DNA from 3 places in the Thermoanaerobacter sp. CM-CNRG TB177 genome. Region 3 is predicted to be linked to each of the others. Evidence: a T-box and tRNA genes for the amino acid it is inferred to sense, from the RefSeq annotation. Region 3 holds a T-box; the other regions hold tRNA genes.
What was found. The T-box of region 3 lies ahead of leuS (leucine--tRNA ligase). A T-box ahead of a tRNA ligase gene usually reads a tRNA of that ligase, here a tRNA-Leu.
Positions count from the first base shown of each region.

Region 1: it has a tRNA-Leu gene. The T-box ahead of leuS (leucine--tRNA ligase) is inferred to sense a tRNA for this amino acid. The anticodon was not compared.
Region 2: it has a tRNA-Leu gene. The T-box ahead of leuS (leucine--tRNA ligase) is inferred to sense a tRNA for this amino acid. The anticodon was not compared.

Region 1 covers NZ_JAFCAC010000063.1:6,453-9,626, reverse strand. The annotation lists gene I4N53_RS07375 (peptide ABC transporter substrate-binding protein) at 1-1,150, shown strand, start outside; tRNA gene I4N53_RS07370 (tRNA-Leu) at 1,224-1,308, shown strand; cyclic di-AMP (ydaO/yuaA leader) riboswitch at 1,467-1,599, shown strand; gene I4N53_RS07365 (C40 family peptidase) at 1,605-2,525, shown strand; gene typA (translational GTPase TypA) at 2,643-3,174, shown strand, end outside.
Region 2 covers NZ_JAFCAC010000055.1:31,397-34,570, forward strand. The annotation lists gene xerC (tyrosine recombinase XerC) at 1-189, shown strand, start outside; gene I4N53_RS05785 (DUF4926 domain-containing protein) at 424-603, opposite strand; gene I4N53_RS12655 (hypothetical protein) at 621-728, opposite strand; tRNA gene I4N53_RS05790 (tRNA-Leu) at 1,109-1,193, opposite strand; gene I4N53_RS05795 (ABC transporter substrate-binding protein) at 1,789-2,958, shown strand; gene I4N53_RS05800 (branched-chain amino acid ABC transporter permease) at 3,027-3,174, shown strand, end outside.
Region 3 covers NZ_JAFCAC010000099.1:10,162-13,335, forward strand. The annotation lists gene I4N53_RS11290 (ATP-binding cassette domain-containing protein) at 151-873, shown strand; gene fetB (iron export ABC transporter permease subunit FetB) at 874-1,629, shown strand; T-box leader at 1,693-1,900, shown strand; gene leuS (leucine--tRNA ligase) at 1,960-3,174, shown strand, end outside.

The DNA.
Region 1 (3,174 bases), on a different contig from region 3:
CATTAACTATCTCTCCTCTTATAAAACAAATGGTGATTACGAATTTGAAGTTGTTTTAAATAAACCTGTTGCAAATCCAATAGCTTTATTTACTTTTCCTATTTTAGCCGAACATCAATTCAAAGATGAAAAAGATATTTTAAATAAAGACATTGTACCTATCGGTACAGGACCATATAAAATATCTTCTTACAGAGTTGGCAGAGAAGTTATTTTTGAAAGAAATCCTTATTATAGAGACGACAAACCTTATATAGATAGTATAGTTTTTAAAATTGTACCTAATGAAAATGCGATGATAACATCTTTTCAAAGCAAGGAGGCGGATTTTACTTTTTTAAGTGACATAGACTGGGATAAATACAAAGAAATTTCAAATGTAAATATTTATAAATATGTTATTCAAGATTATGTACTTATAGCACCTAACTATCGAAATCCAGCTTTAAAAGATTCAAATGTTAGAAAAGCTATGTGTTATGGAATAGATACTGACAAAATTTTAAGAGATGTATATTTTGGCCATGGCCTAAAAACATGTATTCCAGTCCGTCCTGATTCATGGCTTTATAGCAATAAAATAGTATCTCATAATTATGATATAAAAGAAGCAAATAAAATATTGGAGGAAAGTGGTTGGAATTTAGTTAAGGGAATAAGGAGTAATGGAACTTATCAGCTCAAATTTGATTTGATAGTAAATGCAAATAATCCTTATTTAATTAAGGTTGCTCAAATTATAAAGAATAATTTAAAAGATGTAGGAATTGAAATAAATATTGTACCGAAAGATTGGGATAATTTACTAAGTACTGTGTATTCGGGTAATTTTGATTTAGTACTAATGGAGTGGAATTTAAGTTATAATCAAGATATGTCTGAAATGTTTATAACAAAAGGTAAAGACAACTTTATAGGTTATAGTAATTCTAAAGTTGATGAAATATATAGTAGAATTTTTTATGATTCAGAAGAGAATTCTTTAAAAACAGATTATCAAGCTTTGGAACAAGTTTTTTTAGAGGAACAACCCATAATTGGCCTTTTCTATATTGAAAGAGCAGTTATGGCATATGACAATGTAAAAGGTGTGGACCCTACTGGATTTAATGTTTTCGACAATATAGAAAAATGGTATATAAAAAAGTAGTATTAAAAAATAGGTATTGACACTGACCTAAAAAGATTATATAATTCATAGTGTGACGAAATTAAAAAAGCGTGCGGTGGTGGCGGAACTGGCAGACGCGTACGTTTGAGGGGCGTATGGGGTTTCCCGTGTGGGTTCAAGTCCCACCCTCCGCACCATAAAAGAGAAAGAGGCGTTGAGCCTTTTATTTTTTTGTCACACAAATTATTAATTTTTTATAAAATATATTAAAAAAAGATTAAAAAGTTTAAGAAAGATTTAATGTAAACATTGACTTTGACTGTAGTATATGATATGATAAAACAAAAGGACAAAGTATGCAATCTTGCCGAATCCGAAAGGTACGGAGGAACCGCTTTTGGGGGTTAATCTGTAGTTTTAAGCTACAGTAGGGATGCCTTCTGTCCCGCACCCGACAGCTAACTCCGGAGGCAATAAAGGAAGGAGATTTGCGGTGGATAGGCGACTGGGAAAAATGATTTTTGTAATTTCTGTGTTTGGTGCAACGCTGATTGGCAGTTCTTTTTTGAGCCCAGTGTTTGCGGAAGGATTGGGAATTGGAAAAATTACAGGTAATTATGTAAATGTGCGGACCCAAGGAAGTTTAGCAGGAAGTGTTATTACCCAGCTAAATTGGAATGACACAGTGACTGTATTAGATAAGCAAAACGGCTGGTATAAAATAAAGCTTTCAAATGGAAGAGAAGGATGGGTTTTTGGTAAATATTTATCTGTAAGAAGTTTTTCAAATGTTTCAAGAGGAGATACCGAAAATTTAAGTGTTGGTATAGTGACAGGTAATTATGTAAATGTGCGAAGTAAAGGAAGCTTATCAGGGAGTATCATAACCCAGCTTAACAAGAACACTACAGTGACTGTATTAGATAAGCAAAATGGGTGGTACAAGATAAAGCTTTCTGACGGAAGAGAAGGATGGATTTACGGACAGTACTTAGCGGTAAGGAGCACTTCAAATATCTCAAGAGGTGAAGTGGATAGGAGTTTAGTGGATAGATTAATAGATTATGCTAAGTCTTTTGTGGGGACTCCATATGTCTATGGTGGCTCAACTCCAAAAGGATTTGATTGTTCCGGTTTTGTTTATTACGTATTTAAAAATTTTGGTTTTGATTTGCCACGAACGGCGAAGGACCAATCTACTGTAGGAGAATATGTGAGTTACGGTGACCTTCAACCAGGCGATTTGGTATTTTTTAAAACATTGGGGAGTAGTGTGATAAACCATTCAGGAATATATATTGGCAATGGGGAGTTTATACAAAGCTCTTCAGGTAGAGGAAAGGTCATAATAAGTTCTTTAAATGAAGGTTATTATAAAGAACATTATGTTACAGCAAGAAGAATTATAAAATGACGATGATAAAAGAGTGCTCTAGAGAGTGCTCTTTTTTATATTGACTATTTTTATCCTTTAATATATTATATAATACTGTACATGCGATACAGCCTATTTTATGGAAGGAGATACCTTATGAAATATGTAAGAGAAGATGTAAGAAATATAGCCATTATTGCTCATGTTGATCATGGAAAAACTACTTTGGTTGATGCTATGCTTAAACAAAGCGGTATTTTTAGGGCAAATGAAAAAGTTGAGGAAAGGATTTTGGATTTTAACGATTTAGAAAGAGAAAGAGGCATAACAATTCTTGCCAAAAATACTGCTGTTAGATATAAAGATGTGAAAATAAATATAGTGGATACCCCAGGACATGCGGATTTTAGCGGTGAAGTAGAGCGAGTATTAAAAATGGTAGATGGGGTACTTTTGTTGGTAGATTCTTTTGAAGGACCTATGCCACAGACCCGTTTTGTATTAAGTAAAGCATTGGAACTGGATCTAAAACCTATAGTTGTCATAAATAAAATTGATAGGCCTGATGCAAGGCCTCAGGAGGTTATTGACGAAGTCTTAGATTTATTTATTGAATTAGGAGCAAATGATGACCAAATCGATTTTCCTGTGGTTTACACCTCTGCAAAAGAAGGTATAGCAAAATTAA
Region 2 (3,174 bases), on a different contig from region 3:
GCTACCCTACTTTTAAAGAGGGGGATACCAGCCAAGATTGTGCAGGAACGTTTAGGCCACAGTAGCATAACAATAACCCTTGACCTTTACAGCCACGTAACCCCTGAAATGCAGAGGCTTGCAGCGGAAAGCCTAAATAGCCTTTTAAACAAAGAAAAAAGCCTTGTCCATAAGCAAGGCAACAGATAAAAACAGCTTTTATCCATCAGCAGGGACAACCCCCTGCCTTATTTTTTGGTGGTAAATGAGGACATAAAACAAGCGAAATAATTTCGTCTGTTTTACCATCTATTCAACAAGAAATTCAAATAGCAGAAAAAATAAATGATGAAGTGAAAGAAATAATAAAACATACTCATCTAGCAGATAATAAATAAGAAGGCATAAAAATACCACCTCAACCCTGTTCGGTTGGGTGGTTGGTTAATGTGCAGGCATTTCCCAAATTACTTCGCTAATTTTGTCTTCCTCGATTGTTTCTAACTCACCATCATCAAATTCAACTTCATATGCTTTTGGTAATCCAATTACATCAAAAATATGCACTACAGTCCCCTCTCGTCCATCTTTTGTTTTAATAACATCAAGTTCTCTTATTCTCATGCTAACCACTCTCCAAATCATTCATCAACAAACAATGTTATCAATCTGAATTTGCCTGTTCCCTTTTCTTCAATCCATCCAGTTTTTACTTTCGCAGTGTTACCATTAGGTCCTGTTAACTCCATAGTTATTTCATATTAGTAAAGCAACAGCTGCTAAACTTGGAGTATCCCAACACATTGAATTAGCTAAAATAAATGACAAAGAAAAACAAAAATTTTTAACTACTGACGATATTATGACGATTCATGACGATATTAAATTTTTATCGTCATTCTAAAAGCCTTGAAAATACTGCATTCTGACGATATGACGATAATGACGATACTTCTCTTACTTCTTTATAAAACACAAAGACCTGCACAGTAATAAGCTGGTGTATGGCCAGTAAAGGAACAAACGATTGGGTATGTATTTTTGTTTTATTGCATTACTATTGCATTACTAACACCCGTTTATAGTGAATTCCAAAACTTTCAAAACCTTGGAACCATTGATTTTACTGTGGTGCGGGCAAAGGGACTTGAACCCCCACGTCGAAAGACACCAGATCCTAAGTCTGGCGCGTCTGCCAATTCCGCCATGCCCGCATATTAAAATTGGTGTGCCATTAGGGACTCTAACCATCATCAGCTGATTAAAAGTCCATGCAAGGCCATTTTATCAAAGTTTTTTTAATATGTCAAGAGCGCTTCTAAGCCTTTTTCCTTTGCATATTGACAAAACAAAGAAAAGCAAGTATAATTAATGCAGGAAGTAAATAGAAAAGGAGGCAAAGGCGCCTTTAGAAAAAAGGTGCCTTTGCCTTTTTAATTATCAGCCATCAAATTTAAATCTCCATCAAAATTTTATACTAAATATTATCCCCTAAAAAACCTTTTTAAAATATGCAGATCATTTTTATTATACCACAAATTAATTCAAATTTGAAAAAAGGATCACAAGGAGGTGAAAATGGTTACTAATAGGACGTACCTAATGTATACTGAATATTTTAAGAAAAATAAAGAAAAATGTAAAAATCGTAGATATGTTTTTAAAATGATTATAATAGTCAGCAGAATCTGCAGTGGATTCGCACCCTTTTAAAAAGGAGAGGGGTGTAGCAGGACAGGTTATGTGCTTATAGCAAAAATGGAAGATTATTTTTAAAAAACAGAAAATTTTAAAGGAGGATGGTAAGCCGTGCGTAAAGGCATTGTGAGGAGAGTAGCAGCAGGTTTATTATCGTTTTTACTTTTATTTGCTTCGGCGTGTGGAAGTAAGTCTGAGAATAACGATGTTATAAAAATTGGAGCAAACTTAGAGCTGTCGGGAAATGTTGCCACATTGGGTCAATCAGGCTTAAATGGAATTATGTTAGCAGTAGATGAAATTAATAACGCTGGTGGAGTTCTTGGAAAAAAGATTGAAATAGTCAAGTATGACAATAAGTCCGATAATACAGAAGCCGCTTCGGTTGCGACTCGGTTAATTACCCAAGATAAAGTAGTTGCTATTATTGGTTCGATGACTTCTGGCAATACCCTCTCTTATGTTAACATTGCCGAAACTAATAAAGTTCCTGTGATCTCGCCTTCGGCAACTAACCCTGATGTTACAGTAGATCCTAAAACAGGCAAAGTAAGGGAGTATATTTTCCGGACTTGCTTTATAGACCCTTTTCAGGGAACGGCAATGGCGAAGTTCGTTTTAAATGAATTAAAGCTTAAAAAAGTTGCTGTTTTAAAAGATAATACAGCTCCTTACTCGGTGGGTTTGGCTAAGTTTTTTGTAGAAGCTTTCAAAGCTGGCGGTGGCGAAATCTTAGCTGATGAAAACTACACTACTCAAGATCAGGATTTTCGCGCGGTATTAACCAAGATTAAAAATTTAAAGCCTGAATTTATTTATGTACCTGGTTATTACGAGCAAGTGGGGCAAATTGTAAAGCAAGCACGGGAGCTTGGTATTAATGTTCCTATGGGCGGTGGTGATGGCTGGGATTCGCCAAAGCTTGTTGAAATTGCAGGTGCTGCTGCGCTTAATAACACCTTTATTACCAATCACTATTCGTCTTTAATGCCTGATCCAAAAGTTCAGGACTTTGTTAAAAAGTATAAGGAAAAATACGGCAGCGAGCCGGATGCAATGGCTGCAGTAGGTTATGATACGGTACTTGCTTTAGTTGATGCCATTAAACGGGCTGGTGAAGCTACACCCGAAAAAATCAAAGAAGCTTTAATGACCACCAAGGATGTAGAAGGAGTTACTGCCAAAATCTCCATAGATGAAAATCACAATGCTGTTAAAGGCTTGGTGATTTTGGAATACAAAGACGGTAAGCAAATCTATAAGGCTTACGTAAATCCTTAAAAGATTAAAGGGGGGAGAATATTCCTCCCCTTAAGAAAATGAATTTAATTAAGGTAGGGGTGGATAAGATGAATGAATTTATCCAGCAGTTAATAAATGGAATATCAGTAGGAAGTATTTACGCTTTAATTGCTTTAGGATACACTATGGTTTATGGTATTATAAAACTCATCAATTTTGCCCACGGTGATGTTTACATGCTTGGTGCCTTCGCAG
Region 3 (3,174 bases):
CATATTGTCAATTATATTTTATTACTTTAACAAAAGAATGTCAAATAAATATCAAAGTTGCAAAGAATTTTTTACTTTGTTGACTTTAATGAAAGATAGAGATACAATTTAAATATAAATGTAACAGTTGTTACAATAGAGGTGATTTATGTGAATAAAATAGAATTTAAAGAGGTAAGTTACAGTAGTTTTGGAAAAGAGATATTAAAAGACATTTCTGTAAAGTTTGAAGGTGGAGCAATACATACTATTGTCGGCCCTTCTGGAGCTGGAAAATCGACGCTGATTAAACTGATAAACCGATTGATAGATCCAACCCATGGCAGTATTTTAATAGACGACGTGGATATTAAAACAATAGATGTGATAGACTTAAGAAGAAGAATTGGAATGGTTTTTCAGCAGCCTCATCTTTTTGAAGGAACAGTTAAAGACAATATTGAGTATGGTCCAATGCTTAAAGGCGAAAAAAATATAAACGTGGAGTATTATTTGAGCATTGTAGGATTGAATAATGAGTATGCTACAAGAGATGTGAAAAATTTATCAGGAGGGGAACAGCAAAGAGTTTCTATAGCGAGAACTCTTGCAAATAATCCTGAAGCTCTTTTACTTGATGAACCTACATCAGCCCTTGATCCTACCTCTACAGAAATAATAGAAGAATTAATAGTTAAGCTGAAGGAAGAAATGAATCTGACGGTTATTTGGATAACTCATAACATGGAGCAGGCTAAGCGCATTGGGGATTACACAGCACTGCTTAACAAAGGGATATTAGTAGAATATGCAAAAACTTACGATTTTTTCACAAATCCCCAAAATGAAATTACAAAATTGTTTATACAAAGCAAGTTAAAGGAGGAAGGTTAAATGAGTGTATTGTCTTTGACATTGGCGTCAAGTCTTGTGATAATATCAATTTTTATTTCTTATTACCAAAAGCTGGGGATTGAAAAAGAAATAGTTATAGGTACTATAAGAGCAGTTGTGCAGCTTGCAATAGTGGGATACATTTTACACTACATATTTTCTGCAAATAATGCTTTATTTACCTTGGCAATGGTGACTTTAATGATAGTAGTTGCTGGAAATAATGCTTCAAAGAGAGGGAAGGGAATACCGAATGTTTTTTATTTTATCACTTTTTCAATTGCCTTAAGTGCCGCGATTACAATTTCTCTGCTTATTTTATTTGGGAATATACATTTTAGACCCCAGGAAGTTATACCTGTGTCAGGAATGATAATAGGTAATGCAATGGTGGCATCGGGGCTTGCTGTTTCAAGGCTAAAAGACGAAATAAAAAATAAGTCAGAGGAAATAGAAGCGTATTTGTCACTTGGTGCAACTTCAAGGCAAGCCGCACAAAAAGTGATAAAGACAGCGATAAAGACAGGTATGATTCCTACAGTTGACAGTATGAAAACTCTTGGTATCGTCCAACTTCCAGGGATGATGACAGGTCTCATATTGGGAGGAGTGGACCCTATTGAGGCAGTTAAATATCAGATAATGGTTACATTTATGTTAGCCTCTACAGTAGCGATTTCCTGTTTTAGTGTTACCTTTCTTACATACAGAAACTTTTTTACAAAGTACCATCAACTTGTGTCTGATTTACAATAATATTGTTTAAAATGATATTGCATTTATTTCTATTTTGTAATAAAATAATGTACAAATCAATTTGTAAATGCAATGAAGTGGAGCAGTAGGCATTGTAAGCTTTAAGAGAGCCGTTGGTCGGTGCAAAACGGTAGCCTAAGATGCCGAAACTCGCCACGGAGCAGGCATACTGAAGTGTAGTAGGTATGCACGGTTACCGCCGTTACAGGTTTAAGTGGGCTTTACGCCAAAAAGAGTGGTACCACGGAAGTGCAAGTCTTTCGTCTCTTAAAGATGAAAGACTTTTTTTAATAGAGAAAAATAATAAAATTTAATGCAGAGGTGGAGGGTATGGCGTATTCGGTTGAAATTGATAGAAAATGGCAAAAAAAATGGGAGGAGACAAAACTTTACAAATTTAATCCTGAAAATGCAGATAAAAAGCTTTATTGCCTTGAAATGTTTTCTTATCCTTCGGGTGCAAAGCTTCACGTAGGGCATTGGTACAATTATGGACCTACTGATTCTTGGGCGCGTATGAAAAGAATGCAGGGATATGAAGTTTTTCATCCGATGGGATTTGACGCTTTTGGACTTCCTGCAGAAAACTATGCTATAAAGACGGGAATACATCCTTATGATTCTACTATGGAAAATATAAGGACGATGGAAAAGCAGCTTAAAGAAATGGGGGCGACTTTTGATTGGGACTATGAAGTAATAACTTGCTTACCGGAATACTACAAATGGACGCAGTGGATTTTCTTGAAGCTTTTTGAGGCAGGCCTTGCCTATAGAAAAAAAGCTCCAGTAAATTGGTGTCCCAGTTGTCAAACTGTTCTTGCAAACGAACAAGTTATAGATGGGAAATGTGAAAGGTGCGGCACTGAAGTTACAAAGAAAGATTTGACTCAGTGGTTTTTTAAGATAACTGCTTATGCAGAAGAACTCCTTGAAAAACTGGATGAACTTGATTGGCCTGAGAAGACAAAAATAATGCAGAGAAATTGGATTGGAAAGTCGGATGGAGCAGAGATAGAATTTAAAGTAGCCGGAAAAGACCTGACATTTAAGGTATTTACTACAAGAGCTGACACGCTATACGGAGCGACGTATGTAGTTATTGCGCCAGAACACGAAATTGTAGATTTAATTACTACAGAAGAATATAAACAAGCTGTTGAAGAGTATAAAGAATACGCGAGAAAACAGAGTGAGATTGAAAGGTTGTCTACTGAAAAAGAAAAGACAGGGGTATTTACAGGAGCATACGCAATTCATCCTCTGACGGGAGAGAAACTCCCTATTTGGATAGCAGACTATGTCCTTGCAACATATGGAACAGGATGTGTCATGGCTGTTCCTGCCCATGATGAAAGAGATTATGAGTTTGCAACAAAATACAACCTTCCTATAAAAAGAGTGATAAAAGGAATAGGAGATATAGACGATAGTTTGCCTTTTGTCGAATATGGAGAGCTTGTAGACAGTGGAGAATTTACAGGTTTGAAATCAGAAGAAGCGAGGATAAAAATTGTAGAAAAATTAAAGCAAGAAGGTAGAGCA